One region of the Pseudarthrobacter sp. MDT1-56 genome, then DNA from elsewhere that is predicted to be linked to it. Evidence: riboswitches for the same ligand, from Rfam matches in the RefSeq annotation. Region 1 holds a riboswitch; each other region holds the start of a gene.
The links. A riboswitch is a leader RNA that binds a small molecule or an ion and turns the genes downstream of it on or off. The one in region 1 is predicted to bind thiamine pyrophosphate.
Positions count from the first base shown of each region.

Region 1 (10,446 bases):
CGGAGCGCGAGATCAATATCTGGTTCCAGGGCTAGCCCCTGCCTCACCGAGGTGACAGCTGAGGCCAATGAGCGCATGCGCTCATTGGCCTCAGCTGTCACCTCGCGGTGCTTAGCGCGGGTTCATCTGCTCAGTAGCCGGACGTCCCGATGAAGACCTGGATGAAGGCGAAGAAAATGGTGGCGATCACGGCGACGTAGAGCAGCGCCGTGATGATCCAGCCGGAGTCGCCCAGGATCCTCGTGGCGCCCGCGGGCAGGCGGATCACGCCGTGGGTCACGTTGCGGACGGTGACCCAGACGAACAGGGGAATCATCGCAGCCCAGACGACCATGCAGAACGGGCACAGGATGTGGATGGAGTACAGCGCCTGCGACCACAGCCACACCACGAACGCGAAGCCCAGGGTCACGCCGGCCTGCAGGCCCAGCCAGTACCAGCGGGCAAACGTGGCTCCCGCGAGCATGCCCATGGCCGTGGTGATGACGACCGCGAACGCCACGATGCCCATGAACATGTTCGGGAAGCCGAACACCGAACCCTGCCAGGTCTGCATGACCTGCCCGCAGGAAATCCAGGGGTTTACATCGCACACGGTCACGTGGCTGGGATCCTTGAGGACCTCTAGCTTCTCCAGCACCAGGGCCCCGGAGGCAGCCCAGCCCACGACGCCGGTGATCAGCAGGAGCCATGCGAACGGGCGGTCGCGGGTCATCGGAGGCAAGGGCCGTTCCGCGACCGACGTGCTGGAGCCTTGCTGCTGGGCGGCTGCCTCGTTGGTAGCGCTGGAAATGGTGGGCATGGAATGAAAGTCCTTCGGGTCGGGTGCTGCTAGCCCGATTCTATCGCCGGAGGCTGGATGAAGTCCGGGAAGCGTCGTGCCGTCGCCAGTGATTCGGTCCACGGTGCGGGCCGGATGCCTCGCTTACGCCTGATTTGGCGGGTCCTGTGAGACAATGATCGTGGCTGGAACCCGATCCACATCCGGATTCCGGTCCGGCGACTTTGTTCCCAAGACCGCCAATGATGAGCAGGGAGCCACGGATCCTCTGATCCCGGCTGTCCCGCAATGCCATTGGACGGCACCTGGTTGTGACGTGTAGATCAACGGGTTTCAGAACAATTCCGCCGGCCCTCCAGGGCTGCCGCACCCCACTGCCGGTGCGAACCTGAGGGTATCCAATTGACTTCTGTCAATGCCTGCGGGTGTTGACAAATATTTGCCCCAACGGGTGCCGGATGTGGCGGCACGTCAGGGGCAGGAGTGTCGCCACATATGGATAATGACCAGGTTGTAACGGTTAATGACAACGCCCTCGGCGCCGACGATTCAGCAGAAGCCGCCTCTGTGGCAACGCCGCCGAAGCGGCCCGTCCGGACCCGCCGCAAGGCCCTTCCGAAGAAGGAAGCCCCCGCGGACGCGGCGGCCGCTCCCGAGGACGCAGCAGTCCCCGCCCTCGATGCGGTCCCCGCACAGGTGACCGACGCGGCAGAGGCTCCGGCCGCCGAAGCCAAGGCCAAAGCACCCGCCCGGCGTTCCCGTGCCCGCAAGGTCGCCGAACCCCTCCCGGTTTTCGCGGATGACGCCGCCGCCCCGGCCGCCGAGGCCGTCGCAGCTCCGGCCGAGAAGCCGGTCCGGCGCCGCGCCAAGGCTGCTGCCCCTGCCGTGGAAGCCCCCTCCGCCCAGACCCCGGCAGCCGCAACCGTCGACGAGACTCCGGCCGCGGAGGACACCGTCGTCACCGCGGAGGCAGCAGCCGCCGTCTCCGCCACCGTCGAGGCACCCGCCGCAGCCCCCGTGGCAGCAGCAGAAACGCCGGCCGAGGCACCCTCCGCCGCCTCCTCGCTTTTCCTTGAGCCGGGAGCGGTCACCTCGATGATTTTCCAGGCACCCGACCTGGCCGCCGCCGTTCGCCCGGCCCCGGCGGCCGCCGCTGTGGCAGAAGCCGACGAAGAAGAGGGCGAGGACGCTGAAGGCGAGGACGCCGGAAGCCGCCGGCGCCGCCGCAGCCGCGGACGCCGTGGACGCAGCAGCCGCGGATCCGACAGCGAGGCCGGTGCCGAAAGCGAAACCGAAGACGCCGGAGAAGAAGCAGAAGAGGGCGCCGAGGAGCAGCTCGAAGACGGCGTGACCTCGCGCCGCCGCCGTCGCCGCCGCCGTGGTGACCAGGACCTGGAACTGACCGGCGGGGACGACAACGATCCGCCCAACACGGTGACCCGCGTCCGTGCACCCCGCGCAGCCACCGAGGCGCCCGTCAACAACCGCGTCACGTCCCTGAAGGGGTCCACCCGGCTTGAAGCGAAGAAGCAGCGCCGCCGCGAATCCCGCGACACCGGCCGCCGCCGCACCGTCATCACCGAGGCCGAGTTCCTGGCCCGGCGCGAATCGGTCGACCGCCAGATGATCGTCCGCCAGCGCGACGACAGAATCCAGATCGGCGTCCTCGAGGACGGCGTCCTGGCCGAGCACTTCGTGTCGAAGACCCAGCAGGATTCCCTGATCGGCAACGTCTACCTGGGCAAGGTCCAGAATGTGCTGCCGTCCATGGAAGCAGCCTTCGTCGACATTGGACGCGGCCGCAACGCCGTGCTCTACGCCGGTGAAGTCAACTGGGAATCCGTCAACCTCGAGGGCAAGCAGCGCCGGATCGAGAACGCGCTGAAGTCCGGCGACTCCGTGCTGGTCCAGGTCACCAAGGACCCGGTCGGGCACAAGGGCGCCCGCCTCACGAGCCAGATCTCGCTGCCCGGCCGCTACCTCGTGTACGTTCCCGGCGGTTCCATGACCGGAATCTCCCGCAAGCTGCCCGACGTCGAACGCAACCGACTGAAGCGGATCCTCAAGGACCGCCTGCCGGAAGATGCGGGTGTCATCGTCCGCACCGCCGCCGAGGGTGCGTCGGAGGAAGAGCTCACGCACGACATCAACCGCCTCCGCGCCCAGTGGGAGGGCATCGAGGGACAGTCGACCTCGACCAAGATCCTCGCTCCCGAACTGCTCTACGGCGAACCCGATCTGACGATCAAGGTGGTCCGTGACGTCTTCAATGAGGACTTCTCCAAGCTGATCGTCTCCGGCGAGGAAGCCTGGGACACCATCGAGGCCTACGTCACCTACGTGGCCCCGGACCTCGTGGGCCGGCTGGAGAAGTGGACCAAGGACACTGACATCTTCGCCGCGTGGCGCATCGACGAGCAGATCCACAAGGCCCTGGACCGCAAGGTCTTCCTGCCCTCCGGCGGCTCCCTCGTGATCGACCGCACCGAAGCCATGACCGTGGTGGACGTCAACACCGGCAAATTCACCGGCAGCGGCGGCAACCTCGAAGAAACCGTCACCAAGAACAACCTCGAAGCAGCCGAGGAAGTCGTGCGGCAGCTCCGGCTCCGCGACATCGGCGGCATCATCGTGATCGACTTCATCGACATGGTGCTCGAATCGAACCGCGACCTGGTGCTGCGCCGCATGGTGGAGTGCCTGGGCCGGGACCGGACCAAGCACCAGGTCGCCGAAGTGACCTCGCTGGGCCTCGTGCAGATGACGCGCAAGCGGATGGGCACCGGGCTGCTGGAAGTCTTCGGCGAACAGTGCGAAACCTGCGCCGGCCGCGGCATCGTCACCCACGACGAGCCGGTGGAGCACCGCCGCGCCAACGTCGTGGCGGCCGAGCACCACGTTCCGCGGACTGAGCACCAGCCCGCCGCCGCGCGGACCGAACGCAAGGGCCGCCGCCGCGGCAGGGGCAGCCAGGGCACGGACGAGCAGTCCGCCCCGGCAGCAGTCCACGCCGAGCCCACCGAGGCCGAGCGCCACGCCAAGGCCGAGGCCACCCGCGCCGCGCTGGCGAACATCGCCGCAGCGGCGCACGCCGCCCACCTTCATGACGGGGAAGCAGCCACCGCTGCCGACGCCGGGACCCGCCAGGCCGCCATCGAGGCAGCCGTCGAGCTGGCCGCCACGGAGGAAGCTGCCGGTCGTCCCGCCGCCGTGCTGACGTTCGGCGGCGAGCAGGTCGCCCTGCCGTTCGTGGAACACGCCGACGAGACCAGCGCGCCCGCGCTCACCCTGGACCTCCTGACCGAGGCCTTCGCCCACCTGGGTGAAGTCGAGGCAGCACCGGCAGCCACGGCTCCGGCCGCGCAGGAACCGGCCGCCCCGACCGGGAATGCGCCGGCAACGAAGGCTCCGGCAGCCCGGACCGCAACGGCCGCTCCGGCGCGCACGGGCGGAACCGGACCGGGACGCGCCCAGGCGCCTGGTTCCCAGACCGAAGCGGAAGCCGAGGCCGGCACCTCCCGGGCACGCCGCGGACGCCGCAACCGGAGCGCCAGCCGCGCCCAGGGCGCAGCCAACGAGACCTCGGTGGAACAGCGCCAGGAAACCCGGCAGTCCGCCGCCGTTTCGGTGCATGAGGCCAAGGTCCCGGCGGCCACCACGCCGGCGGCCAAGCCTGCCGCGAGCGAACCGATCATCCTCGGAGTCGGGGTTCCGGCCTCGGAGCTCTAGCACCGGAACAGTTCAGCAGGGCCGCGGGTGCGGTCCGGACGGCGTAGCAATACGACCAGGTCCGGGCCGCACCCGCGACTTCGTTAAGGGATGCGGCTAGGCTGGATCCCTGACACGGGGTGCCGCGCATCGAGCCGGCTGAGATCCAGACCCGTTGAACCTGTCCGGTTAGCACCGGCGAAGGGATGTCTCTCTTGACCACCACCTCCACGTTTCTTCCGTGTGTCCCTGCCCCTTCGGCGCCCCGGATCCCGCGGGTGCTCGCGATCGCCGGTTCCGACCCCTCCGGCGGCGCCGGGATCCAGGCCGACCTGAAAAGCATCGCCGCGCACGGCGGCTACGGCATGGCGGCCATCACCGCCCTGACCGCGCAGAACACCCGAGGCGTCAGCGCCGTCCATGTCCCGCCGGCAGCGTTCCTCACGGCACAGCTGGACGCCGTCAGCCAGGACATCGGCATCGACGCCGTTAAAATCGGGATGCTGGGGGATGCGGCCGTGATCGACGCCGTCCGCAGCTGGCTGGAGAAGGTCCGGCCCGCCGTCGTCGTCCTGGACCCGGTGATGGTGGCGACGAGCGGCGACCGGCTGCTCCAGGAGTCCGCCGAGACGGCGTTGCAGGAGCTGCTGCCGTACGCGGACCTGGTCACCCCCAACCTTGCCGAACTCGCCCTCCTGCTCCACGAGCCCGTCGCCGGGAACTGGACCGTGGCCCTGCAGCAGGGCAAACGGCTTGCGGCCCAGACCGGAGCGACGGTCCTGGTGAAGGGCGGCCACCTCGACGGCGGCAGCGGCGCCGGGGACAGCCAGGGCGATCCGGGCAACGAGGGCCATCCGGACGTCGTCTTCGGCTGTCCGGATGCGCTGGTGAACACCGGAGGACTGCTGGTCCAGGACGTCGTTGTGGTGCCGGGGGAGCGGGTGCCTACCCGCAACAGCCACGGCACCGGATGCTCGTTGTCCTCGGCGATGGCGACCGTGCAGGCCAGAATCATGGGACAAGCCGGGCCGGGGGACTGGGAGGCCGCGCTCCGCCAGGTCAAGCCCTGGCTGCAGGAGGCCCTGCGCAGCTCGGCGGACCTCGACGTCGGAACCGGCAACGGCCCGGTCCATCATTTCCACCACGTCCAGCAGCACACCCAGGACCATGGCAGGACCGGGCGCGTCCTGGCCGCGGGTACCTTCGCCGCCGCGCTCCGGGAAGCGGCCACCGGGGACCTGGCGGCGATCTACGGACTGGACTTCATCAAGGCCCTGGCCGACGGGTCGCTGCCGGAGAAGGAGTTTGCCTACTACCTCGCCCAGGACGCCCTGTACCTGAACGGCTACTCCCGCGTCCTGGCCCGCGCCGCGGCGATCGCGCCCACGGAGGCCGAGCAGCTCTTCTGGGCCCGTTCCGCACAGAACTGCCTCGAAGTCGAGTCCGAGCTGCACCGCACCTGGCTGGGCACCCGCTCGGCCGGGGTGACGCCGGGGCCGGTCACGAAGACCTATGTGGACCATCTGCTGGCGGCCTCGGTCTCCGGCAGCTACGGGGTCCTGGTGGCCGCTGTACTGCCGTGCTTCTGGCTCTACGCCGAGGTAGGGGAGACCCTGCACGCACAGTTCCTCGCCACCGGCGCCCCGGACGCGCACCCCTATGCGGCGTGGCTGCGCACCTACGCGGATGAGGAGTTCGCCGCCGCCACCCGGCAGGCGGTCGCCTACGCCGACGCGGCGGGACTGGCGGCCTCGGAGAGCGAACGGCAGGCCATGACGACGGCCTTCCGGCAGTCCGCCCGGTATGAGGTCGAATTCTTCGACGCGCCGCGGCTGCACGCCTGACCTAGGGCGCCGGGCGGAGCCTGTACGATAGGTGGGCACGGTTCCGGAAGTCGTTGCGGCAACACCCTGTCCATACAGAGTGGCGCCTACCACGTACCTCCCTTCGGAACCAGCCTCATTTGCGGCCGAAGGCAAAATTAGCGTAGTCTAGATCTTCGGTGCTTACGCCAACACTTGGGTTATGACCTTGAGGACGCTCCACTTGAATTCCGAGTGCGATTGTCCACGGGATAGCTCATGGGTCCCCCCGGGGAACCCACCGGCGTAGAGGCACAGCGTGAGCCGGACCAAAAACTTTGGACCCAGGTTCCGCACGCAAATCTAGTAATAAACGTCGAGAGAAGTGAGTTCCCCAGTGGTGTACGCGATTGTCCGCGCAGGCGGCCGCCAAGAGAAGGTTTCCGTTGGAGACTTCGTTACCCTGAACCGCGTCCCCGGTGGAGCCGGCAGCACCTTTGAGTTGCCCGCACTGCTCCTGGTAGACGGTGACAAGGTCACGTCTGCAGCTTCGGACCTGGCCAAGGTAAAGGTTACGGCTGAGATCCTTGAGGACCTTCGCGGTCCCAAGATCGTCATCCAGAAGTTCAAGAACAAGACCGGTTACAAGAAGCGCCAGGGTCACCGTCAGGAATTGACCAAGGTCAAGATCACCGGTATCAAGTAACTAATCGTTACTGTTCAGGTTTTCAGCAGATTCCCCAGAATTTTAAGGCAGGCATTTCCAAATGGCACATAAAAAAGGCGCGAGTTCCACTCGCAACGGTCGTGACTCGAACGCCCAGTACCTCGGCGTCAAGCGCTTCGGCGGCCAGGTAGTTTCCGCAGGCGAGATCATCGTCCGCCAGCGTGGCACCCACTTCCACCCGGGCGCCGGCGTTGGCCGTGGCGGCGACGACACCCTGTTCGCCCTGACCCCCGGCGCTGTCGAGTTCGGCACCCGCCGCGGTCGTCGCGTTGTGAACATTGTGGCTGCAGCAGCTGCAGAGTAACAACAAGTCTTAAGTCGGTGGGGCGGACCATTAGGTCCGCTCCACCGGTGTTTTAACCGCATTACAATCATCTTGGGAGTCTTTGGACACCCGGGGAACAGCACTGAGGAGATCCACGTGGCTAGCTTTGTAGACCGGGTAGTACTGCACGTATCCGGCGGTACCGGCGGCCACGGCTGTGTCTCCGTTCACCGCGAGAAGTTCAAGCCGCTCGGTGGTCCCGACGGCGGCAACGGCGGCAACGGCGGGGACGTCATCCTGCGCGTCGACCCCCAGACCACCACCCTGCTTGACTACCACCACGCCCCGCACCGCCACGCCACCAACGGCGGCCCCGGCATGGGCGACTGGCGCGCCGGCAAACACGGCGAAACCCTGATCCTCCCGGTCCCCGAGGGCACCGTGGTCAAGTCCAAGGACGGCACGGTCCTCGCGGACCTCGTCGGCGAAGGCACGGAATACATCGCGGCCGCCGGCGGCATAGGCGGCCTGGGCAATGCCTCGCTCTCCTCGCAGAAGCGCCGCGCCCCCGGCTTCGCGCTGCTCGGCATCGAAGGCGAATCCAGCGACGTCGTCCTGGAACTGAAGTCCATCGCCGACATCGCCCTCGTCGGCTTCCCCTCCGCCGGTAAGTCCAGCCTGATCGCCGCCATGTCCGCCGCGCGGCCCAAGATCGCCGATTACCCCTTCACCACCCTGATCCCGAACCTCGGTGTGGTCCAGGCCGGCGAGGTCCGCTTCACCATCGCCGATGTCCCGGGACTCATCGAAGGCGCCAGCGAAGGCAAGGGCCTCGGCCACCACTTCCTGCGCCACGTCGAGCGCTGCGCCGCCCTGGTGCACGTCCTGGACTGCGGCACGCTCGAATCGGACCGCGACCCGCTCTCGGACCTCGCCGTCATCGAAGCCGAGCTGGAAAAGTACGCCGTGGACATGAGCTTCGCCGGTTCCGACGGTGAAGTCGTCCCGCTGAACCACCGCCCGCGCCTGATCGCCCTGAACAAGGTGGACCTGCCCGACGGCAAGGACATGGCCGAATTCGTCCGCCCTGAACTCGAATCCCGGGGCTACAGGGTCTTCGAAATCTCGGCGACCAGCCACGAGGGCCTCCGCCAGCTTGGCTTCGCCATGGCCGAAATCGTCAAGGCCGCCCGCGACGCCGTCGCCGCCGCCCCGCCGAAGGTCCACGCCCCGGTGCTCAAGCCCCGCGCCGTCAACGAATCAGGCTTCAAGATCCGCCGCGAGGAGAAGAACCTCGAGCCGCTGTTCCGCGTCCTGGGTGACAAGCCGGTGCGTTGGGTCAAGCAGACCGACTTCACCAACGAGGAAGCCATCGGCTACCTCGCCGACCGCCTGGCCAAGCTCGGCGTCGAAAACGAACTCTTCAAGCAGGGCGCCAAGCCCGGCGACATGGTCGTCATCGGCGAGGACGACGGCGTTGTCTTCGACTGGGAGCCGACCATGATGGCCGGCGCCGAACTGCTGGCCGCGCCGCGCGGCACGGACGTGCGCTTCGCCGACATCGGCGACCGCCCCACCCGCGGACAGAAGCGCGACGAGCAGGTCGAACGCCGCGAGGCCAAGGCCGCGGCCCGCGCAGAGCTCGAAGCCGAGCGCAAGGCCGGGATCTGGACCGAGTCCGTCAGCGGACGCCGGCCCAAGCCGCTCAAGGAGAGTGGACTGGGCGAAGAAAATGGGGAGTGAACCCGCAGACGTGAGTGCCAGTTCCGCAGTACTAATCGAGGAACCCTGCGATGACAGGAGCGTGCTTGCCAGGGCGCGTCGCATCGTGGTCAAGGTGGGATCGTCCTCGCTCACCAGCATCAAGGGCGGCATTTCCGAAGAAGCGCTCATCTCACTCTCGGATGCCCTTGCCGTCAAGAGCAATGCGGGTATGGAAATCATCCTGGTGTCGTCCGGGGCCATCGCTGCCGGCCTGGCGCCGCTGGGACTGGCCAAGCGTCCCCGGGACCTGGCTACCCAGCAGGCAGCGGCCAGTGTGGGTCAGGGACTCTTGATGGCGCGCTACACGCAGGCGTTTGGAGCCCACGGCGTGACTGTCAGCCAGGTGTTGCTCACGGCCGACGACCTCATGAGGCGCAGCCACCATACGAACGCCTTTCGCGCCCTGAACAGGCTGCTTAACCTTGGGGTGGTGCCGGTGGTCAACGAAAACGACACCGTGGCCACGCACAAGATCCGCTTCGGCGACAACGATCGCCTGTCGGCCCTGGTGGCCCATCTGGTCCGTGCGGATGCGCTCGTGCTGCTGTCCGACGTTGATTCGCTCTATGACGGCCCTCCGGCGAAGGGCGCCAAGCGGATTCCCCGTGTCGACGGCCCCCAGGACCTCAAGGGCGTGACGATTGGCGCGCCCGGCAAGGCCGGAGTCGGTACCGGCGGAATGCAGACCAAGGTCGAGGCGGCCATTATGGCGGCCGACTCCGGTATCCCCGCGATGGTCACGTCGACCGCGAATGTGCTGGCAGCCTTGGCTGGCGAGGACGTTGGAACCTGGTTCACCGTGAACGGGGCACGTAAGCCGGTTCGGATGATGTGGCTCGCCCACCTCGCGCACGTGGAGGGCCGGCTGATCCTCGACGACGGCGCGGTCAAGGCCGTGCGCGACCGCCACACCTCGCTGCTCCCGGCCGGGATCTCGGCGGTTGAAGGTCATTTCGAAGCAGGCGACGCCGTCGAAATGGTCGCTGCCGACGGAACCGTCATTGCGCGCGGTCTGGTCAACTATTCAGCGGCTGAGTTGCCGCAGATGCTGGGCCGTTCCACGGTGGAGCTCGGTGAGTCCCTGGGACGTGGATTTGACCGCGAGGTTGTTCACGTTGACGATCTGGTTCTGGTTTAGCGAGCGGGCCCGCCTAGACTTGAAGGATGACTGAGGCACTGATTCCCAAAGCCGCTGAGAAATCCAACGATGCCCGGCAGGCAACCCCGAGCCCCGCAACAGAGAAGGCGCGTCCCTCGTCGGCCGACGTCGAGGCAGCCGTCCACGCCATCGCCGACCGTTCGCGCCAGGCCGCCCGCAGAATGGCCCGCGCCAACCGGGCCTGGAAGGACCGCGGACTCCGCGCCATCGCGGCCGCATTGCTGGAAAGTCAGCCCCGGA
Region 1 covers NZ_JBWZCK010000011.1:110,046-120,491, reverse strand. The annotation lists gene ndk (nucleoside-diphosphate kinase) at 1-35, shown strand, start outside; gene AC50YC_RS15810 (vitamin K epoxide reductase family protein) at 131-802, opposite strand; gene AC50YC_RS15805 (Rne/Rng family ribonuclease) at 1,277-4,510, shown strand; TPP riboswitch at 4,616-4,713, shown strand; gene AC50YC_RS15800 (bifunctional hydroxymethylpyrimidine kinase/phosphomethylpyrimidine kinase) at 4,696-6,333, shown strand; gene rplU (50S ribosomal protein L21) at 6,689-6,997, shown strand; gene rpmA (50S ribosomal protein L27) at 7,059-7,322, shown strand; gene obgE (GTPase ObgE) at 7,440-9,026, shown strand; gene proB (glutamate 5-kinase) at 9,016-10,185, shown strand; gene AC50YC_RS15775 (glutamate-5-semialdehyde dehydrogenase) at 10,212-10,446, shown strand, end outside.

Region 2 (10,446 bases), on a different contig from region 1:
CGAGGATGCGGCCCTTGTGGGTGACCTGGCTTCCGGATTCCAGTTCCGAGGCGGGACGCATGGCCTCGGGGGCAGCAGCGGAGTTCATAGCGTGAATATTATCCGCAGGGCGTCGAGGTCTCGGCGCACCGTGCGAAAAGAATTTGTCCACGCTTGGTAAACTGTCCGGACTGAACCTAACGAATGCCCCGCCTGCTCCAACTTTTTGACAATCGAATTCCTGACGTTGCGGAGATACCAGTGATCACAGTCCTTGCCGTGCACTTTGCGGTGGCTGCTGTGACGCCATTTCTCTTCCGGAAGTTCGGCCGGAATTCGTTTTACGCCCTCGCGGCGGTACCCGCAGGCTCCTTCGTCTGGCTGCTCCTGCAGCACGGCGCCGTCTACTCCGGCCCTGGAGAAGCCCAGGGCGGCGGTGGTGCCGGCACGGGACTGGCCGAGGTCCTGCCCTGGATCCCCGAGCTGAAAATTGAGCTTGCCTTCCGGTTGGACGCCCTGGCCTGGATTATGTCCCTGCTCGTCCTGGGCGTGGGGGCGCTGGTCCTGGTCTATTGCGCCCGGTACTTCAAGGACAAGGACGACTACCTCGGCGGATTCGGTGCCCAGCTGCTGGCCTTCGCCGGGGTGATGTTCGGCCTGGTGACGGCAGATGACCTGCTCCTGCTGTTCATCTTCTGGGAACTGACCACGGTCCTGTCCTACCTGCTGATCGGCTACGCCCGGACCAGGCTCTCAGCGCGGCGTTCCGCCTTGCAGGCCCTCATCGTGACCACCGCCGGCGGCCTGGCCATGCTGGTGGGTCTGATCATCCTCGGCTTCACCGCCGGGACCTACCGGATCTCGATGCTCCTCGAGCTGGCGCCCGGCCTCGTCACCGGGCCCGCCGCGGGAGCCGTGGGCGCCGCCGTCGTACTCATTCTGATCGGTGCGATCACCAAATCGGCCCTCGTCCCGTTCCACTTCTGGCTCCCCGGCGCCATGGCGGCCCCCACCCCGGTGAGCGCCTACCTGCATGCCGCGGCCATGGTGAAGGCCGGTATCTACCTCGTGGCACGGCTGGCGCCGGGATTCGCGGATACCGCGTTCTGGTTGCCGGTGGTCCTCGGCCTCGGCCTCGCCACGATGCTGGTCGGCGGCTACCGGGCGCTGCGGCAGACCGATATCAAGCTCATCCTGGCCTACGGCACGGTCAGCCAGCTCGGCTTCCTGACCATGGTGGTGGGCCTCGGCAAACCCGATGCGGCGCTGGCCGGCCTTGCCCTGCTCCTCGCCCACGGACTGTTCAAAGCCACCCTCTTCCTGGTGGTTGGGATCATTGACCACCAGGCCGGAACGCGTGACATCCGCAAGCTCTCGGGCGTCTACCGTTCCGCCCGCGGCCTCGCCATCGTGGCCGCCGTCGGCGCCGCATCGATGGCCGGCATCCCGCCGCTGGCCGGCTTCGTCGCGAAGGAATCGGTCTTCGAAGCCTTCGTCCACTACAGCGCCGAGCCCGCCGCCGGCCCGTGGGGGCTGGTGGTCCTGCTCGGCCTGGTCCTGGGCTCCATCCTGACCTTCGCCTACAGTGCACGGTTTATGTGGGGCGCCTTCGCCGTCAAATCCGGCGTCGAGCCCACCCCGTTCACACCGATCAAACCGGCGTTCCTGGCCGCCCCCGCCATCCTGAGCCTCCTGACCATCGTCTACGGGCTGTGGCCGGCCCCCGCCGACGGCTGGATCCAGCCCTACGCGGCGTTGTTCGTGCCCGACGGCGAGGACCCGGCGGACGCCGCCGGACACCTGGCGCTGTGGCACGGCCTGACCCCGGCCCTGGGACTGACCGCCATCACCTTCGCCCTCGGCCTGGCCATGTTCTACGGCCGCAACGCGGTCTCCCGGCTCCAGGGGCTGGTCCCCGGCTGGATCGACGGCGACCGCAGCTACCAGCTGACCATAGGTGCGCTCGACGACGCCGCGGTCTGGATCACCGGCCGGACCCAGCGCGGCTCGCTGTACTTCTACCTGACCGTCATCCTCACCGTGGCGTTCGTCCTGCCGCTCACCGCGCTGGTGCTGGCCAACAAACCGCTGCCGCAGGACCTCTACTTCATTGACCCCAACTCCCCGCTGCAGGTCGTCGTGGGTGCCGGAATTGTGATCGGGGCGCTGGCAGCGGTCCGCGCCAACAAGCGCTTCCTGGCCGTGCTGATGGTCTCCGTCACCGGCTACGGCATTGCCTTGATGTTCGCGCTGCAGGGCGCCCCGGACCTCGCGCTGACCCAGATGCTGGTGGAATCCATCATCCTGGTGGCCTTCGTCCTGGCCATGCGCAGCCTCCCGGCCGAACTGCGCGACCGAACCGGCGGGAAGTACCGGGTGGTGCGTGTGATCATCGGCGCCGCCTTCGGCGTCACCATGGTGTTTGTCGCCATCTACGCCCTCGGCGCCCGGGTGGCCACGCCCGTATCGCTCGAATTCCCCAAGCTGGCCTACGAGGGCGGCGGCGGACTGAACATTGTGAACGTGACCCTGGTGGACATCCGCGCCTGGGACACCTTCGGGGAGATCGCGGTGCTGGCCCTGGCGGCCACCGGCGTCGCCAGCCTGATCTTCGTCCGGGGCCGCGGCGAGGGGATCCGGGCCTCCTCCACCGTGGCCGAGGGGACCGTCGGACGCCGAAACGCCGCTACCGGCCGCGGGAACACCCGTGACGATGCCACACTGGCCATGAGCCGCCGGTTCGCGGCCTCCAGCCGGGACGCCTGGCTCGTAGCCGGCCGGACCATGGCGCCGGAGCGCCGTTCCATCATCTTCGAAGTCGTCACACGGCTGGTCTTCCACTCCATCATCGTCTTCTCCATCTACCTGCTGCTGGCGGGCCACAACACCCCCGGCGGCGGCTTCGCCGGCGGCCTCACCGCCGGGCTGGCGCTCACCGTCCGCTACCTCGCCGGCGGCCGGTTCGAGCTGCGCGAAGCCACCCCGATCAGCGCCGGCACCCTGCTGGGCTTCGGCCTCGCCACCGCGGCCGCCTCGGGTTTGGTGCCGCTGCTGCTCGGCGGCCAGGTGTTCCAGAGCGCCATCATCGAGTTCTGGCTGCCGGTCTTCGGCGACGTCAAGTTCGTCACCTCCACGATCTTCGACATCGGCGTTTACATAGTCGTCGTCGGCCTGGTGCTGGACGTGCTGCGCAGCCTCGGCGCCGAAATCGACGAACACTTCGAGGAACACCCGGAGGTACATGCCGACGAGCAGACCGACGGGCAGGCCGACGGGCAGGAAACCGGCGGGATTCCGGCCGAAACCACAGCCGGGGGGCAAGCATGAGCGTCAACCTGACCCTGCTGACGGTCATGGGCGCCCTCTACGCGTGCGGCATCTACCTGATCCTGGAACGCAGCCTGACCCGGGTCCTGCTGGGCCTGATGCTTCTCGCGAACGCCACCAACCTGCTGATCCTCGCCACCGGCGGCTACGCCGGCCTGGCACCGATGTACAGCAAGGACACCGCCGCGGGTGAGTACAACGATCCGCTGCCGCAGGCCCTGATCCTCACCTCGATCGTGATCTCCTTCGCCGTCACGGCATTTATGCTCGGCATCATCTACCGGACCTGGGTGCTGGCCCGCGAGGATGAGATCCAGGACGACGCCGAGGACCGCCGTGTCGCGAAGACTCCCAGCTTCGACGTCGAGGACGACTCCGTGATCCCGGTGGAGACCTCCGAGTTCCCCCTGACCATGATCGGCTCGGACGGCCAAGCCGTGTCCGACGTTCCCGACGGCGCCGAGGCCACGGTCAAGGTCGCCGACCGCAAGCTGGACGCCGAGGAAGCCGCCTCGGAAGAACAGCCCGGATCCCTGAATGTTGCCCCACCCAAGGAAGGAGGCGGACAGTGAACATTGCCAGTTTCGCCCCGCTCGCCGTCCTCCTTCCCATCCTCGGCGCTGCCCTGACCTTCCTGCTGATCCGGCACTCACGGGCTCAACGGACAGTAAGCATCGCGCTGCTGTCCCTGACGCTGCTGCTGGAGTGCTGGCTGCTGGCCTCCGTCTGGGACGGCGGAACGGCGGCGGTCAACATTGGCGGCTGGCTCCCGCCGTGGGGCATCGTGATGGTGGTGGACCAGTTCTCCTCGCTGATGCTGGTGGTCTCCTCCTCCGTGAGCCTCGCCGTGCTGATTTACGCCACCGGGCAGGGCATGGCCGACGGCGACCGGGACGCGCCGGTCTCGATCTTCCACCCCACCTACCTGATCCTGGTGGCCGGGGTGTCCAACGCCTTCCTCTCCGGGGACCTGTTCAACCTCTACGTGGGGTTCGAGATCCTGCTGACCGCCAGCTATGTGCTGATGACACTCGGCGGGACCGGGCCGAGGATCCGGGCCGGTGTGACCTACGTGGTGGTCTCCGTGGTGTCCTCGGTGCTCTTCCTGATCGCGATCGCGATGATCTACGGCGCCACCGGCACCATCAACATGGCCGACCTCGCCATCAAGCTCGCGGACCTGGACCAGGGCACGCAGAACCTGCTGCACGTGATGCTCCTGGTGGCGTTCGGCATCAAAGCGGCCGTGTTTCCGCTGTCCTTCTGGCTCCCGGACTCCTACCCGACGGCGCCCGCCCCGGTCACGGCGGTGTTCGCCGGCCTGCTCACCAAGGTGGGCGTCTACGCGATCGTCCGCACCGAAACACTGCTGTTCCCGGGTGACACGTTCAATACCCCGCTGATGGTCGCGGCCCTGCTGACCATGATCGTGGGGATCCTGGGCGCCCTGGCCCAGAGCGACATCAAACGACTCCTGTCTTTCACCCTGGTCAGCCACATCGGCTATATGGTGTTCGGCCTCGCAATGTCCTCGGTGGCCGGGCTGGGCGCCGCCGTCTTCTACGTGGCGCACCACATCACCATCCAGACCAGCCTGTTCCTGGTGACCGGCCTGATCGAACGCCGCGGCGGCAGTTCCTCGATGGACCGCGTCGCCGGGCTCGCGAAGCTGTCCCCGCTGCTGGCGGTGCTGTTCTTCGTCCCGGCCATGAACCTGGCCGGCATCCCGCCGTTCTCCGGCTTCCTGGGCAAGCTGGGGCTGCTGCAGGCCGGTGTCCAGCTGGGAACCCCGCTGGCTTGTGCCCTCGTGATCGGCGGGGTGCTGACCAGCCTGCTGACCCTGCTGGCCATCGCGCGCGTCTGGAACCGCGCCTTCTGGCGCAAGCCCGAGGACGCCGAACACCCCGATCCGGTGCTGCTGGCCGCCCCCGAGGATTCGGCCACGGGGGACCGGGCCGGCAAGACCAACGTCACCCTGCTGCCGCGGACCATGGTGGGCTCCACCCTGGGCCTGGTCATCTTCGGCGTCGGGCTGACCATCTTCGCCGGTCCGCTGTACAAGGTGGCGGACCAGTCCGCCGTGGACATGCTCGACCGGACCTCGTACATCCAGGCGGTCCTTGGCCAGGAAGCCCAGGTTCCTGCGATCGCTCAGCCCGAGCCGCCGGTGGTGTCCAAATGAGCCGGAAACGGATCTCGCTGCGGCAGGAACTCCCGCTGCTGGTATGGCTTGTGATTGTCTGGGTTGCCCTCTGGCGGGACTTCAGCCCCGGGAACCTGCTCTTCGGCGCCCTCATTGCCGTCCTGGTGGCCCGGCTGTTCTACCTGCCGCCGGTGGAACTCGGCGGGCGCTTCAACGTGCTCCGGGCAGTTCCGTTCGCCTTGATGTTCCTGGCGAAAGTGGCGGCAGCGAGCTTCCAGGTCCTGTACCTGGCCGTGGTCACCGGCCCCAAGGTGATCAGCGCCGTCGTCGCCGTCCCGCTCCGGAGCCACTCCGACCTGCTGGTCACCGCGACCGGCCACATCACCGCACTGATCCCCGGTTCGCTGGTCGTGGAGGTGGACCGCTCCACGTCCACGCTCTACATCCACGGCATCAACATCCGCGACGCCGCCGACGCCGCGCAGCTGCGCAAGGACGTCCGCAACACGGAGGCCGGACTGATCAGGATCATGGGCACCAAAGCCGAACTGTCCGCACTCAACCAGGAGGTGGCGGCATGATGCAGCTGGTCCTGACCGTCACCGCCGTGGTGCTCTCCCTGGCTGCCGGCGGCGCCATTATCCGGATCGCGCGCGGCCCGTCACTGCTGGACCGGGTGCTCGCCGCGGACGTGCTGCTGGCGATCGTGGGCGCCGCCTTGTGCATCGACATGGCTGCGAACCGGCACCTGAACAGCCTCATGCTGCTGGTGGCGGTGTCCCTCATCGGGTTCGTCGGCTCCGTCACGGTCGCCCGCTTCGTTGCCGACCGTCGGGAGAAGACCAGTGAATCCTGAGACATTTTCCGCCGATACCGTGATCGACGCTGTCTCGGCGGTCTTTATGGTGGTCGGCGCCCTGATGTCCCTCGCCGCGGCGTTGGGCCTGCTCCGCTTCCCGGACCTCATGACCCGCATGCACGCAGCCACCAAGCCGCAGGTGCTGGGGCTGTTCCTGCTGCTCTTCGCGCTGGGCCTGCAGATGCGCACCTGGTGGGTGTGGCCGGTGCTGGTGGTGGCGTGGATCTTCCAGCTGCTCACCGTGCCGGTGTCCGCGCATATGGTCGGCCGGGCCGGTTACCGGACAAAGCACCTGCACCCGGAGCTGCTCAGCACAGATGAACTGGAGGCAGTGGTGCAGCAGGCGGCCGGCAAACGCGGTTTTACCGACGACGACGGCGACGCGGCCACCGACGGGCGCTGAGGGCTAGACGATGCGCCCTAAACCAGGTCCTGGGATTTGGCGAAGCGGGTGATCGCGCGCTGGGTGCCGCGGTTGGCGAGGACCTGGATGATCGCGCTGACAGACGCCGAGACCAGCGCGAAGGTCAGGGCCGAGCGAAGCGTGGTGGGCACATCGTCGTCGTGGCCCTTGGGCGGCCTGTTGCCCGTGGATTTCTCCCAGACGGTGTCAACGAGCTTGGTGCCAACAAAGCCGGCGAGCAGGCTGATGCCGGTGCCGAGCAGCTTGATGAAGATGTTCATACTTCGGACTCCTTGTGGGAGGAAACAGGGCTTCCCCTAGCCTAGCGTTCCTGGCCAGGCGGTTCAGCCAGGGACGCGGGACCCGCCGGGATCCCGGACTGGATCCCGGGCGGGCCGGGACCAACGCCCCTGTCCGGCGGGTCCGGCCCGGTCCTACCTTCGAGCATGGACCAGCCCAAAACCCGACCGCGGGGCCACGCCTCGCCGCCCACCGCCCCTACGACCGACGGCCAGACCTGGCGGCGGCTCTATTTCTGGGCCGGCATCGCCTCGGCGCTCTTCGTGGCGCTGCTGATCCTCGCCCTGGTCCTGGACTTCGCCGCCCCGCCCCCGGTCCACGGGGGCTCCGAGACGCTGGAATTCATTGCGGGGAACAAGGGGGTCTACCTCGCCGAGCAGCTGCTGTGGATTGTGCCGAACATCCTGCCGGTGCTGGTGTTCGTGGCCCTGTTTGCGGCGCTCGCCCCGCTGGATAAGAGCCTGGCCCTGCTGGCCACCGTCATCGGCGGCCTGTCGTGGGCGCTGATCCTCGCCGTCCCGGTCACCAGCCGGGGCTCCCTGGTGCTCGTGTACCTCAGCGACCGTTACACCGCGGCCGGCGATGATGCAGCCCGGCTCCGTTACGCGACCGCCGCCGAGGCCATCGTTGCGGAGAACAACACCCCCGCCGTCGTCGGCGTCCTGTCAGCGCTTGGCATCCTGCTGATCTCCGTCGTCATGCTCAAAGGTGTGCTGCCGCGGACCCTGGGTTGGCTCGGGATCGCCACCGGCGGCCTGGGCGTCGTCGCGGAGGCGCTGCGCGACGCGGTTCCGGAGTTCTACTGGGGTTACGGGGTGCTGTTATGGGTCTGGTTCGTGGCAGTTGGGCTGGCCCTGATCCGGCTGGCCGCGCGGACACCCCGGAGCAGCGGCAGCTCCGGCAGGCTAGTCTGACCGCGCGGAGCGGCCGAGGATTTCCGACAGGGCCTCGACCACCAGCTCATGGTCGGCTTTCTGCGGCAGTCCGGAGACCGTGACGGTGGCGACCATCCCCGTTCCGCGCAGATAAATGGGGAAGGCACCGCCGTGCGCGGCGAACTCCTGCTGGTCGAACCATTCGTTGTCCTCTATCCTTCCTCCGGCGGCCCGGGCCCGGAGACCGACCAGCAGCGACGGGACTTCGTACCGCACGGCTGTGCGCTGTTTGGCCCTGATCCAGCGTTCGTTGTCCGGGGTGGCGCCCTCCAGCGCCGCATGGAAAAGCACCTGCTCGCCTTTGGTGATGTCGATGGCGATCGGGTGGGACCGTTGCCGGCCGAGTTCAACCAGGAGGAGCCCGAGGTCCAGGGCGTCGTCCTTGCTGAAGGACCTGAACTGCAGCTCATCCATTTCCGCCAGGATGCGGCCGATGAGCGCACCCAGGGAACCGTGCGGCTGCGGTTCCGCCGAGTCCGGGTCGTAGTCGGGGGAGGGCACTGGTGAGTTGGTCAAATGATTCAGCTTCCGTTAGTTCACCGCCGTTGATGGCCGGCCGGCCGCGGCGTCCGGCGTTCCCGTGCTTTGCCGACTCTACCAAGCGGGCCGTTCCGGGTCACCGGCGCGGGCACCGGCGGATTGTGACGGCCGGCCCCGGAAAACAACGCTCCACGGGTGTAAACTGGGCCACGCCCACAAGGGCGATATTTAGATACGACAGGGGAGCGCCGCCGTCGGGCATCACCGGAGGAATCCGGGGAAACCACAGGTGGGCGCTGAGAGTGCGGACAGCCGCAGACCCTCGAACCTGATCCGGTTAGTACCGGCGCAAGGGAGTCGAGTTCTCAGAGTGCGCGGGGTGGCGGAGGAAGCTGCGGGCCCCGGGTCACTCTCCCCTCCTGTTCCTCAGGAGGACGATATGACTGACACATCAGCCGAGCACACACCTGCCAAGCAAGAACCTGCCAACCACGAACCCGCCAGGCATCAACCTGCCACCACGCCCGCCCGACGCAGCCATAACTGGCGTGTAGTGGACATTGTGGTGGCCGCGTTGATCGCGGTGGCCGGCGGCGTGATCTTCTGGGCCTGGTCCCAGGGCGCCAACATCATTTCCGCCCCCGTCAACGCGTTCTACCCGCCGCTCACCGGGCTTTACGCCGGCGGCTGGATGATCCCCGCGGTGCTGGGCATGCTCATCATCCGCAAGCCGGGCGCAGCGCTGTTCTGCGAAGCCGTGGCCGCCACCGGCGAGCTGATCATGGGCTCGCAGTACGGCACCACGGTGCTCATCTCCGGCCTGCTGCAGGGTCTTGGCGCCGAACTGGTCTTCGCCGCCTTCATGTACAGGAAGTTCAACCTTCCGGTGTCCCTGCTCGCCGGTGCCGGGGCGGGCCTGTTCTGCGGTCTGAATGATTCATTCCTGCCCTGGGGCTGGAACATCGCCTACGCCGGCGGCGACAAGCTCGCGTACATCATTTTCACTGCCATCTCCGGCGCCGTGATCGCCGGCGGGCTGTCCTGGCTCGCCACCCGCGGCCTGGCCCGGACCGGCGTGCTGAGTTCCTTCGCCTCCCGCAAGGCCGCCACGGAGCCCGTCTGACGTCCGCACACTGACCATGACATCCTCAGATACAGTACGCCCGGCCACAATCGCCGCCCGCGGCTGGGGCTGGCGGCACGCCGGCCGGTCCCGGCCCGCCGTCAGCGGCCTGGACCTGGACATCCGGCCCGGGGAGCGCGTGCTGCTGCTGGGACCCTCGGGTGCCGGCAAATCCACGCTGCTCCACGCCCTGGCCGGGGTGCTCGGCGACAGCTCCGCGGGCGGCGCTGAGCACGCGCCTGGCCCCGCGGCGGACCCCGAGGACGCGGACGAGACCGGCAGCCTGCTCATCGACGGCGCCCCGCCGCGGTCCCGGCGGGGCCGGGCCGGGCTGATGCAGCAGGACCCGGAGACCCAGGTGGTGCTCTCTCGCCTCGGCGACGACGTCGCCTTCGGCGCGGAAAACCTCTCCGTGCCCCCGGGGGATATCTGGTCACGGGTAGCGGAAGCGCTCGACGACGTCGGGCTGGGCCGGCTGCCGCTGGACCACCCGACGTCCGCGCTCTCCGGCGGGCAGAAGCAGCGCCTGGCGCTCGCCGGCATCCTGGCGATGCGCCCCGGGCTGATCCTGCTCGACGAACCCACCGCCAATCTGGATCCGGCCGGCGTCCTGGAAGTCCGCGACGCCGTCGGCCGCTGCCTGGAGAAGACCGGAGCCACCCTGGTGGTGGTGGAGCACCGGGTTTCGGTCTGGAAGGAGCTGGTGGACCGGATTGTGGTGCTGCAGCCGGGATCGGCCACGGACTCCGCCGTCCTGGTCGACGGGCCGCCGGACCAGGTCCTGGCGCAGGCACGGGACATGCTCACCGCGGCAGGAGTCTGGGTGCCGGGGTACGTCCCGCAGACCCGGGCGCGCGGGGGCGCGCGGGATGCCGGCACGTCCGGCGCATTGGGAGG
Region 2 covers NZ_JBWZCK010000012.1:108,467-118,912, reverse strand. The annotation lists gene AC50YC_RS16740 (MFS transporter) at 1-88, opposite strand, end outside; gene AC50YC_RS16735 (Na+/H+ antiporter subunit A) at 241-3,306, shown strand; gene AC50YC_RS16730 (Na(+)/H(+) antiporter subunit C) at 3,303-3,878, shown strand; gene AC50YC_RS16725 (Na+/H+ antiporter subunit D) at 3,875-5,488, shown strand; gene AC50YC_RS16720 (Na+/H+ antiporter subunit E) at 5,485-6,030, shown strand; gene AC50YC_RS16715 (MrpF/PhaF family protein) at 6,027-6,305, shown strand; gene mnhG (monovalent cation/H(+) antiporter subunit G) at 6,295-6,711, shown strand; gene AC50YC_RS16705 (DUF4235 domain-containing protein) at 6,729-6,992, opposite strand; gene AC50YC_RS16700 (DUF4386 family protein) at 7,158-7,925, shown strand; gene AC50YC_RS16695 (heme-degrading domain-containing protein) at 7,917-8,462, opposite strand; TPP riboswitch at 8,656-8,799, shown strand; gene AC50YC_RS16690 (ECF transporter S component) at 8,866-9,549, shown strand; gene AC50YC_RS16685 (ABC transporter ATP-binding protein) at 9,566-10,446, shown strand, end outside.
Region 2: another riboswitch for thiamine pyrophosphate. It lies ahead of AC50YC_RS16690 (ECF transporter S component); the one in region 1 lies ahead of AC50YC_RS15800 (bifunctional hydroxymethylpyrimidine kinase/phosphomethylpyrimidine kinase).

Region 3 (10,446 bases), on a different contig from region 1:
GCACCCCCGGGCCGGGTTCGGGGCGTCCGGGTCCAGGAAGTGCGCCTCCAATGCCGCCGCCCCGGCCGGATCCAGGTTGCTGGTTTCGTCCACCATGATCCGGGCGTGGGCCCACGAGATTGTCCCGGCCTGCAGGGCCGCCAGGGTCAGCGGCAGCCGCGTGGTCAGGGCCTGGCACTCGGACAAGAAGGCGCCGGCGGCGTGTTCGCTGACGGTCAGGACACACGCGACCTCGGCCACCAACGCCATCTCCCGGACGGCGCGGTCCTGCGGGGACGCCGCCGGGGAGGCCAGGGCCCGGGTCGCCTCAGCGTAGCCCGCGGTCAGGCGTACCTTCAGCGCAGCGTTCCGGGCCTCCCGCCGGGCCGCCCCGGCCATCCCGTCCAGGCACGCATCCGCCAAATCCCGCAACGGATCAGCCCAGAGCGGATCAGCTTTGGCCTCCCGGATAGAACCAATACCGGAGGGATCAGCGTGGTCCGCCCCGACGCCGGTGAAAGCAGACAGGGCAGCGACGGACCCGGCGACAGCCGCCAGGGCCTCCATGCTCTCCGCACTCCATGCCGTGCTTTCCATACGCCCAGACTGACGCCGCACTTCGGAGCGGGACCTGGTGCTCTGCGAGTCCCAATGGGAGTTGGCGCGTTTGTTGTTCGCGGACTTCGATGTGTCGGTGGGCCATATTGTGGCGCAACCGTCTCTGTTGAAGGCTGAGGTCGCCGGGGCGGTGCGCAGGCACATTCCGGACTATCTGATGCCCATCGACGTGGAGCCGTTCGTGGCGGGAGTACTTCCCCGTCCGCGCGGGGGAATCGCGCTCAGCGCCTCGCCTCGTACCTGGTCAGGACCACGCCGCCGGGAAACGTCCGCGTCTCCACCAGATTCAGGTTCACCCAGCTGTCCAGCGACGTGAAGAACGGAGTGCCGCCGCCCACCAGGACCGGATGGGTGGCTAGCGCGTATTCGTCGATCAGCCCTGCCCGCATGGCCGCCCCGGCGAGCGTTGCGCCGCCGACGCTCATCGGGCCGCCGTCCCCGGCCTTGAGCCGGGTGATCTCGGCGATCGCGTCGCCGGTGACCAGGCGGGTGTTCCAGTTGACCGTGTCGATCGTCGAGGAAAACACCACCTTCGGCGTGTCCCGCCAGTTCCGCGCGAACTCGATCTCCGCCGGGGTGGCGTTGGGCTGTTCGTCGCCGGTCGGCCAGTAGGAGCTCATGGCTTCCCAGAGCTTGCGGCCGTACAGCGACAGGCTGCTAGCCCGCTCTTGGTCGAGCCACCACTGGAACAGTTCGTCGCTCGGCCCGCCCCAGCCGATGTCGTCGCCGGCCGCGGCGATGTAGCCGTCCAGGGTGATATTCATGCCGTAGATCAGTTTCCGCACGGCGCCAGCCTTTCGTCTCGTAGTGGTCGAGGGCGTCATTGAACTCTGTCGTCCCGCACATGATCGGCAGCATCCTGACCCTCATGGAGCCACCGTAACTGCCAATGATCTGGATGCCATAGCCTTCGGTCACCGTTCGACTGAGCTGCCCGGTGAAGGATGGCGTTCCGGTCAGCTTGTGTCGGTCCAGTGCTGCGTTGGGGGCCACCGTCGAGGCGTCACGGATCGCGACGCCAGTCGGTAACCTCGGGATGGGCGGAGAATCCGGCCGCCAGGTAGGTGGATACGGCGCCAGTGCTAGAGCTCTCTGCGCAGACTGTGGCGCTGGATGAGCCCATCTCGCGAAGCGCCGCCGCGGCTGCAAGCGTCATGATTGTGCCGTACCCGCGACCGCGGTGCTCGTGATGCACCCCCATCGGCTCGATGAGACCGGGACGCCCGGCGCCAGCAGACCATACCGCGGCGACGGCGACTGCATGGCTGTCGTCGTAGAGCGACAGGATGCGCGCGGAGTCAAGAAATGGTCCCTCCGCGGCTGCCCGCCATCCATCTACGAAGTTGCGAAGCCGCCCGTCCGGGATGGGCGTTCCGCGAAAGGCCGACCAGTGAACAGACACCCACTCATCGGTACAAACTGGTTCGATGGTCTCGATCCGGAGACCTGCAACCTCGACAGGTGCTGCCAGATTACGCTGGAGCGGTGTCCACGGCTCGTCGGGCAACCACCCCTCCTTCGCGAGTTGCTCGGAGAGAGCCAACGCGCCGCGCGCCTCGATGGTCGCGCTTCCTGCATCGAGGACACCAGTCGCCGGCTCAGCGACATCCGCGACGATGCGAACGGCGAGAGACTCGTCCTGGTGCCGCGCCGGGTCCATCGCGAATCGCAACAACTGGGGGCCGTCGACGAGCGCGATCGCCAGAGCCGTGCCACCATACGACCACACCCGTGTCGCAGCGGCAGTGGCAGCAGCTCCACGGAGTGAGTACCAGCCCAAGTCGCCCGGATGCAGATGTAGTGGTCCCTCGTCGTACTGCCACTGCTTCAGCACGCGAAATATCTGATTGAGCTCGTTGACGTCCGGCGTTCTCACGTTGACATCCATGAGTCCTCGTCTCCCATTCCAACCGAGCCAAATCGCACAATCACCATCGCACCGACATCTCACCGGCCCCTACGCAACGGTTCACTTCGGGCTGGCCGGATCAGTAGACCGGCTTGTCCGGCTCCACGTCCCGCACCCAGGCAAGGATTCCGCCGTCGAGGTGGCTGACGCGCTCATAACCGGCAGCCCGGGCAGCGGCGAGGACGGCCGCGGACCGGGTCCCGGCCTTGCAGTGGAACACGATGTCCGTGTCCTGCGGCAGCTCAGGCCAGGCCTCGCCGGCCAGGATCCGGCCCTGCGGGATCAGCACGGCCCCATCGATCCGGACGATGTCGTACTCCCCTGTTTCCCGCACATCAACCAGGTGGAAGTCCTTGAGTCCGGCTGTGCGGGAGGCCAGCATCGTGGCCAGCTGCGTTGCCGTCACAGTGTGTTCGGTGCCCGCCGCGGCGGCCGGGGTGATGCCGCAGAAAGCCTCGTAGTCGGTCAATTCCGTGATCCGCTCAGCCTCGGGATCCCGGGAGACCTTGATTTCGCGCCAGGTCCCGCCGAGTGCGTCGAAAAGCGCCACGCGGCCCAGCAGGGAACGCCCGACGCCGGTGATCAGCTTGACGGCCTCCGTCACCATAAGCGAGCCCACTGCGGCGCAGAGCATCCCGAACACACCGCCTTCCCCGCAGGACGGCACCGAGCCCGCGGGCGGCGCCTCCGGGTACAGGTCACGGTAAGTAGGCCCGAACTGTTCCCAGAAGACGCTGACCTGCCCGTCGAAGCGGAAAATCGAACCCCAGACGTAGGGCTTGCCGAGAATCGCCGCGGCGTCGTTTACGAGGTAGCGGGTGGCGAAGTTGTCGGCGCCGTCAAGTATGAGGTCGTAGCCGGCAAACAGTTCCAGGGCGTTGGAGGCATCCAGCCGGACATTGTGCAGCCGGACCTCCACGAGCGGGTTCAGGGCGGCAATGGCGTCGCGCGCCGACTCGATCTTGGGCCGGCCCACGTCCGCCACGCCGTGGATCACCTGGCGCTGGAGGTTGCTCGGGTCCACGGTGTCGTCGTCGACGATTCCCAGCGTTCCCACCCCGGCGGCGGCCAGGTACAGCAGCGCGGGAGAGCCCAGGCCCCCGGCGCCGATCACAAGGACCTTGGCGTTCTTCAGGCGGCGCTGCCCGATGGACCCGATCTCCGGAATGATCAGGTGCCGGGAGTAGCGCTCCACCTCGTCCGGGCTCAAACCGTCGGCCGGTTCCACCAGCGGTCCGGGCGCCCTGGATGCTGTTTCCGGGGTCGCGGAGGCTGGGCTGGGGGTGTACTTGGAAGCCATACTTCAATCTATGCCCGAAGATGCCGCCAGGTCATATTACCGGCACGTAAAGTGGACGTAACAGCAAGGAAAGAAGGCCCACAGTGGTTCATCAGGCACCGGTTGAGCGGGGTAATGCCGGAAAGTCACCGGACGTCCCGGCACGCAGCGGACAGCGATCGGCACGGCTGCCCCGCGATGAGCGCCGGGCACAGTTGCTCGCGGCGGCCCAGGAAGTGTTCGTTGCCAACGGCTACCACGGGGCAGCGATGGACGAAATCGCCGAGACCGCCCACGTCAGCAAGCCGGTGCTGTACCAGCACTTCCCGTCCAAACGCGAGCTGTATTTGGCCCTGCTGGACAGCCAGCTGAGCAAACTGATTGGGCTGCTGCTCGGGGCGCTCAATTCCACCACGGACAACGACGAGCGTGTCCAGGCAGTGATGCGGGCCTACTTCCGCTTCATCGCCAGTGACGACCAGGCGCACCGCCTCGTCTTCGAATCCGACCTCGTCAATGACGCCGATGTCAGTGCACGGCTGGAAGCCTTCAACAAGACCTTCGCCGACGCCGTCGCCCGGGTCATCGCCGAGGACACCAAGCTGCCCGAACTGGAATCCCAGCTGCTGGGCCGCGGTCTCGCCGGAATGGCGCAGGTCAGCGCCCGGTACTGGCTGGAAACCGACGGGAATCTTGACCTCGATGTGGCCAGCGATCTCATCTACCGTTTAGCTTGGCGCGGAATCTCCCGCTTCCCCAAGGAAACCTAGACTACAAATAGAGATAACACCCTGAGAAAAACTTTGATTGGCTGGGAGGCCTTGCTGTGGAAGTAAAGATCGGCATACAGAACATCGGCCGCGAAATTGTCCTGGAATCGTCCCAGGAGGCCGACGCCGTTGCCAAGGTGGTCGGCGAGGCCATCGCGAAGGGCACGGAGCTGCGCCTGACCGACGAAAAGGGCCGCCAGATCATCATCCCCGCGAACGTCCTGGGCTATGTTGAAATCGGCGCCGAGGAAACGCGCCGCGTCGGTTTCGGCGCGCTCTAACCACCAGCCGCCCCTGTGCGCCGGCAGCACCCCTGCCGGCTGGCCGGTTCCCCAAACCGCAAGGAGTCCCGACATGCTTTCCCTGATTGTGGTCGCCCTGGTAACCGTGGCCGCGGGCTTTGTGGTGTGGGCCAACGACAAGCGCCACGCCAAGTACGGGATCGCCGTGCCAGCCGGGGTCTCACTGACCGTCGGGATGCTGAGCTGGATCGCCTTCATGGCCGCCGGACTTGGCTACCAGCCGGGGCTGACCTGGATTCCGTGGGTGCTCCCCATGGTCCTGGGTGCCGCCGCCTCCGTGGCGGCGGTGCTGTACCTGGGCAAAACCCGCACCAGCCGCGACACCGCACGGCTCACCGCCATCCTGCGCTACTAGCCGCCGGGAAGCGGGCCGGCCGCCGGAGCTCATGCCTCCGGCACGCCGGGACCGTGGCCTGCTTCAGTGCACAGGCACAGCTGGTTTCCCTGCGGATCCGTGACCACCACCCAGTTGGGTGCGTGGTCACGGTTCATTAAGGCCCCGGCGGCCGCAGTTTTCTCCAGCACGGGACCCGACTCGGCCCTGCTGCGGTGGATGTCCAGGTGCACCCGGTTGGGACTGGGAGTGGACGTCTCCTGGAACCAGAGCGTCGGGCCACGCCCGAACGGGTCCACCAGGTCGTTCGCGCCGCCCCGGCGGTAGCCGAGAGCCACCCGCCAGACCTCCGCAATGGCGGCCGGATCCTCGGAATCGATGGCCACCTCCACGGTCCGGAACAGGCCCGGTTCCGCGGTGGCGCCGACTCCGGCCGCCGCCGCACCGGCGGCAGTCGCGGCCGCGACGTCCCGCCGTGTGACTTCGTCCCCGGCGTCGTGGGAGCTGTAGCGCAGGAAGACCCGGTTGTAGCGCCAATCCAGGTCCGGGTGGTGGTTCTGCTCCTCGGCCAAGCGTCCGACGGCGGCAATCAGCTCCAGCGCCGCGGCCGCCGTCGGTGCCTTGTAGGCCGTAACGAGACCGCCGAGCCGGTATCTCCAGTCCGGCAGCTGCGCCAGGGCGGCGTCGACCTGGCTCTCGCTGAGGATGTCATTTGGGGCTGCCATGGCGGGCTCCTTGCTGCGTCGGGCCGGGCCTTCCCCGGATGGCCCCAACCGCAAGGTGTGCGGGCTGAGCGGTTCCGGCCCTAGAGGAATTCGGCCCGGCCCTCCATAGCCGAGGACGCCAGCGCGTGCTCCCGGCGCGGGATCCTGCCGGCCCTTTTGGCCAGCCTACCGGCGATCACCGCGTGCTTGAAGGCCTCCCCCATCAGCACCGGATTCTGCGCGCGGGTCACGGCCGTGGCCAGCAGCACGGCGTCGCAGCCAAGCTCCATGGCCAGGGCGGCGTCCGAGGCGGTGCCGATCCCGGCGTCCAGGACCACGGGCACGGAGGCCCGCGAAACAATCAGCCCGATATTGTGCGGATTCAGGATGCCCAGTCCGGTGCCGATCGGCGCGCCCAGGGGCATCACCGCGGCGGCGCCGAGGTTTTCCAGCCTCAGGGCCAGCACCGGGTCGTCGTTGGTGTAGGCGAAGACCTTAAACCCGCGGCCCACGAGCAGTTCGGTGGCCTCGACGAGTTCCACGGCATCCGGCAGCAGGGTGTGCTCGTCGGCAATGACTTCCAGCTTCACCCAGTCCGTTTCGAGGGCTTCGCGGGCCAGTTCAGCCGTCAGCACGGCGTCCTTGGCCGTGAAGCAGCCCGCGGTGTTGGGCAACACCCGGATGTTGTGGTCCAGCAGCAGCTGGAACAGCGACCCTGCCTCCGCCGGCGAGTAGCGCCGCATCGCGACGGTGGTCAGCTCGGTGCCGGAGGCCAGCAGCGCGGCCCCCAGCCCGTCCAGGCTCGGCGCCCCGCCGGTGCCCATGATCAGCCGCGACCCCAACTGCACGCCGTCGACCGTGAAGGGATCTGCCGCCGCCGGTGAGACCGCCTGTTCCGCGGCCCGTGTGGTTTCCGCCATGTTGCTCATCCTCCCTGTACCGCCGTGACCAGCTCGATGTCGTCGCCGTCGGCGAGCGCGGTGCCGTGCCATTGGCTGCGCGGAACCACCTCCGCGTTGCGGGCCACGGCGACCCCAAGTTTCCCGCCGTCCGCAGACTGGCCGTTCGGGGCCAGCGGCCGGCCGGTGATCTGGCTGACGAGGGTGCTGACCGAGGCGCCGTCGGCGAGCGAGTGCTCTGTTCCGTTCAGTCGGATGTTCATACCGTTTCCTTGCTGTGCTCAGGGGTGGTGTCCCGGTTGGTGGTATTCCGGGGGGCTGTTTCCTGCGTGCCGGTGACCTGCGGTCCGGTGGCGAATCTGTCCGGCCGGAAGTGCGCCCAGCGGGGGTCCGCGACGCCGTCCAGCAGTTGCCGGCAGATCTCCGCGGCAGCGGGGGTAAGCAGGATGCCGTGCCGGAAGAACCCGGTGGCGATGATGAGTCCCGCCACGTCCCCGTGCTGCGGATCAGCGACCCGGCCCAGCAGCGGCGCGTTGTCCGGAGTCCCGGGCCGGGCCCGCGCCGTGGCCTCGAGCAGTTCCAGTTCGGCGACGGCGGGGACCAGCTGCTGCGCGTCGCGCAGCAGCTGGTAGACGCCGCCCGCGGACACGGCGCCGCCGGCCTGGTTGCCGCCGGAAGGGTTGCCGCGGTCCGTGGCTTTCGTCTGGTCGTCGGCTCCGAGGTCATCTTCCCGCTGGGTGGCTCCGATCACCACCGTGCCGTCCTGCCGGGGAACGAGGTAAACCGGCACGCCACGGACCAGTCCCCGCACCGTCGCGGTCAGCAGCGGCCGCAGTTTCTCCGGCACCCGGAGCCGGAGGATGTCGCCGTGGACCGGCCGCAGCGGCAACCGGAGTCCGGCAGGCAGGCCCCTGAGCGCGGCGGCGCCCAGGCCGTTGGCCACAATGGTTTCTTTGGCCCGGACGGTGCCGCCGCCGACGAGGCTGGAGCCCGTCACCCGTCCGTCCGCCCAGAGCAGCCCGGCAGCGCGCCGGCTGATGATCCGGCAGCGGCTGTCGGCGGCCAGGAGTCCGCCGATCCGGGCGATCAGACGGCGCGGGTCCACTTGGTGGTCGGCGGGAATGTCGAAAGCGCAGGAGATGCCCGGGCTCAGCAGCGGCTCACGTAGCCGTGCCTCCCGGACGGTCAGCGGCTCCACGGCAAGGCCGTGCCCCTGCTGGACGGCGCGCAGGTCCGCGAGCGCCCGGCGGTCGGCGGCATCGGCACCCACGGCGAGAGTCGGCGTCGTGAGGTAACCCGTGCCGTCGTCTGTCCCGGCCCGCCCGGCTCCACGGTCTGCTCCGCCGTCCAGCCCGCCATCCAGTCCGGCGGCGAAAGCCGGCCAAAGGCGGGAGGATTCCAGCATGAGCTCGAGGAGAGCTTCCTCCTGGTAGTGCAGTTCACTCACCGGGGCGAGCATGCCGGCAGCCGCCCAGCTGGCGCCGCTTCCGGGGGCATCGTCGATCAGGGCGACCGAACGGCCCGAGAGCCGCGCTGCCCAGGCGATCCCGTGGCCGACGACTCCGCCGCCGATCACGGCAACGTCGTAACATTCCGGGGTTTCGGCGTCATCGGCCATCGCTGCTTCAGGTCCCGCGGGCGTGCCGCGGACGGATGTGTGGCCCAAGAAGGATTCCTTCCCTACGCCGGTACTAACCGGATCAGGTCAAGCGGTCGGCTCTGACGCCCTCTCAGCCCGTGCGCGCCGGACGCCTGTGGCGTGATCGGCTGCGGCGGGCTCCCGCGGTATTCGCCCAGTTTAGAGGAACTAGGCTGAACGCATGAGCCAGGATGCCGCCCACGCCACTGCCCGCCTTTACCTCTGCACCGGGGCCCGCCAGGACCGGGGCGACTTCGCGGCCTTCGTGGACGCGGCCTTTGCCGGCGGCGTTGACATCATCCAACTTCGCGACAAGTCCCTGGAGGCAGCCGAGGAGCTGGAACTCCTGGAGGTTTTGCACCAGGCGGCCCGCCGTCACGACCGGCTCTGGGCCGTCAACGACCGGGCGGACCTGGCCTCGCTCTCCGGGGCGCCGGTGTTCCACATCGGGCAGAAGGACATCCCCCTCGGGGCTGCCCGGGACTTCCTGGGCGAGGACACCGCGATCGGGCTCTCTACCCACAGCCCGGACCAGGTGGACTCAGCCATCGCCGCCTCCACCGGCCGCACTGGCCTGGACTACTTCTGTGTCGGGCCGGTGTGGGCCACCCCCACCAAGCCGGGGCGCGCCGCCGTCGGGCTTGATCTGGTGCGCTACGCGGCTGACGCGACCCGCCGGGCATCGGCCCTGGCCGAGGGCCAGGCCCGGGGCGAAGTCGCGGGCGAGGTGCCGTGGTTCGCGATCGGCGGCATTGACCTTGGAAATGTGGAGCAGGTGGTGGAGGCGGGCGCGCGGAGAATCGTGGTGGTCCGCGCCATCACCGAAGCCGACGATCCCGCGGACGCCGCCCGGGCCCTGCTCGCGGCACTCGACGCCGCGGGGAACTGAACGCGGGGAACTGGGTCCGGTCCGGTCCGTCCGCTCAGCCGGCCAGGCCGAGCTCGGTCATCCGGCGTGAGTGGTTCGCCGCCAGTTCCGCCATCAGCTCGCGGACCAGTTCCTTGGACCGGTCCTCGTCCGCGCCGATCAGGCCCCCGATGAAGGCGTGCTCAAAACTCACCCGCTGCGCCTGGGTCAGTGCTTCCCCGAGCAGGCGCCTCGCCCACAACGCCAGCCGCGAAGCCAGCCGCGGGTCGTCGGCAAGGGCGGTCTTGATCCGCTCCCGCAGCACCGCCGTCGCGCCCCCATCGGACTGGATCTGCTCCACCAGGGTCCGGGTTCCGGCGTCGACGTAGCGGGAAATGGCACGGTAGAAATCCGCGGAGACGGTGTCGATGACGTACGCCTTCATCAGGGATTCGTACCAGTCCGCCGGCCGGGTGCGTTCGTGGAAGTGGTCCACGGACGGCTGGAACGGCAGCATGGCGGCCTCCGCATCCAGGCCCATGGCGTCGAGTTTGGCGCTCACCAGCTCATAGTGCTGGAACTCGATCACGGCGAGCCGGCCCAGCACCGCACGGTCGTGCAGGGTGGGTGAATACCGCGCATCGGAGGAGAGCCGCTCGAAGGCGGAAAGCTCGCCGTAAGCCATCACGCCGAGCAGATCCATCAGGAAGCTGTTGTAATGGGCAGGATCAGCCGGGGATGTGCTCATGATCCAAGACTAATGGCGTAAATGAAGCTAATCTGATTTTCGTGTCCCATCATCGCTTGACCCCCAGTGTCCACCAGCAGAAGAACCAACTGGCCGAGGCGCTCAACGCGCTGCGCACGACGCTGGAGTTGCCGGGCCCCTTCCCTGAGGACGCACTCCGGGAAGCCAAGGAGGCAGTCGCCGGGCATGAGCTGCCGGAGCTGGATTTCACGCACATCGAGTTTGTGACCATCGATCCAGCGTCCTCCACCGACCTGGACCAGGCCCTCTTCATTGACCGTTCCGGGGAGGGCTATAAGGTCTTCTACGCGATCGCCGACGTCCCTTCCTTCGTGGCCCCCGGCGGGGCGCTCGACGCCGAAACCCGCCGCCGCGGCCAGACCTTCTACACTCCGGATGGCCGGATTCCACTGCACCC
Region 3 covers NZ_JBWZCK010000003.1:354,316-364,761, forward strand. The annotation lists gene AC50YC_RS06555 (HNH endonuclease signature motif containing protein) at 1-576, opposite strand, end outside; gene AC50YC_RS06560 (dihydrofolate reductase family protein) at 819-1,382, opposite strand; gene AC50YC_RS06565 (GNAT family N-acetyltransferase) at 1,601-2,485, opposite strand; gene moeB (molybdopterin-synthase adenylyltransferase MoeB) at 2,586-3,806, opposite strand; gene AC50YC_RS06575 (TetR/AcrR family transcriptional regulator) at 3,890-4,555, shown strand; gene AC50YC_RS06580 (DUF3107 domain-containing protein) at 4,612-4,836, shown strand; gene AC50YC_RS06585 (hypothetical protein) at 4,910-5,212, shown strand; gene AC50YC_RS06590 (4a-hydroxytetrahydrobiopterin dehydratase) at 5,242-5,916, opposite strand; gene AC50YC_RS06595 (thiazole synthase) at 5,997-6,815, opposite strand; gene thiS (sulfur carrier protein ThiS) at 6,821-7,057, opposite strand; gene AC50YC_RS06605 (FAD-dependent oxidoreductase) at 7,054-8,412, opposite strand; TPP riboswitch at 8,454-8,588, opposite strand; gene thiE (thiamine phosphate synthase) at 8,615-9,322, shown strand; gene AC50YC_RS06615 (ferritin-like fold-containing protein) at 9,357-10,028, opposite strand; gene AC50YC_RS06620 (RNB domain-containing ribonuclease) at 10,070-10,446, shown strand, end outside.
Region 3: another riboswitch for thiamine pyrophosphate. It lies ahead of AC50YC_RS06605 (FAD-dependent oxidoreductase); the one in region 1 lies ahead of AC50YC_RS15800 (bifunctional hydroxymethylpyrimidine kinase/phosphomethylpyrimidine kinase).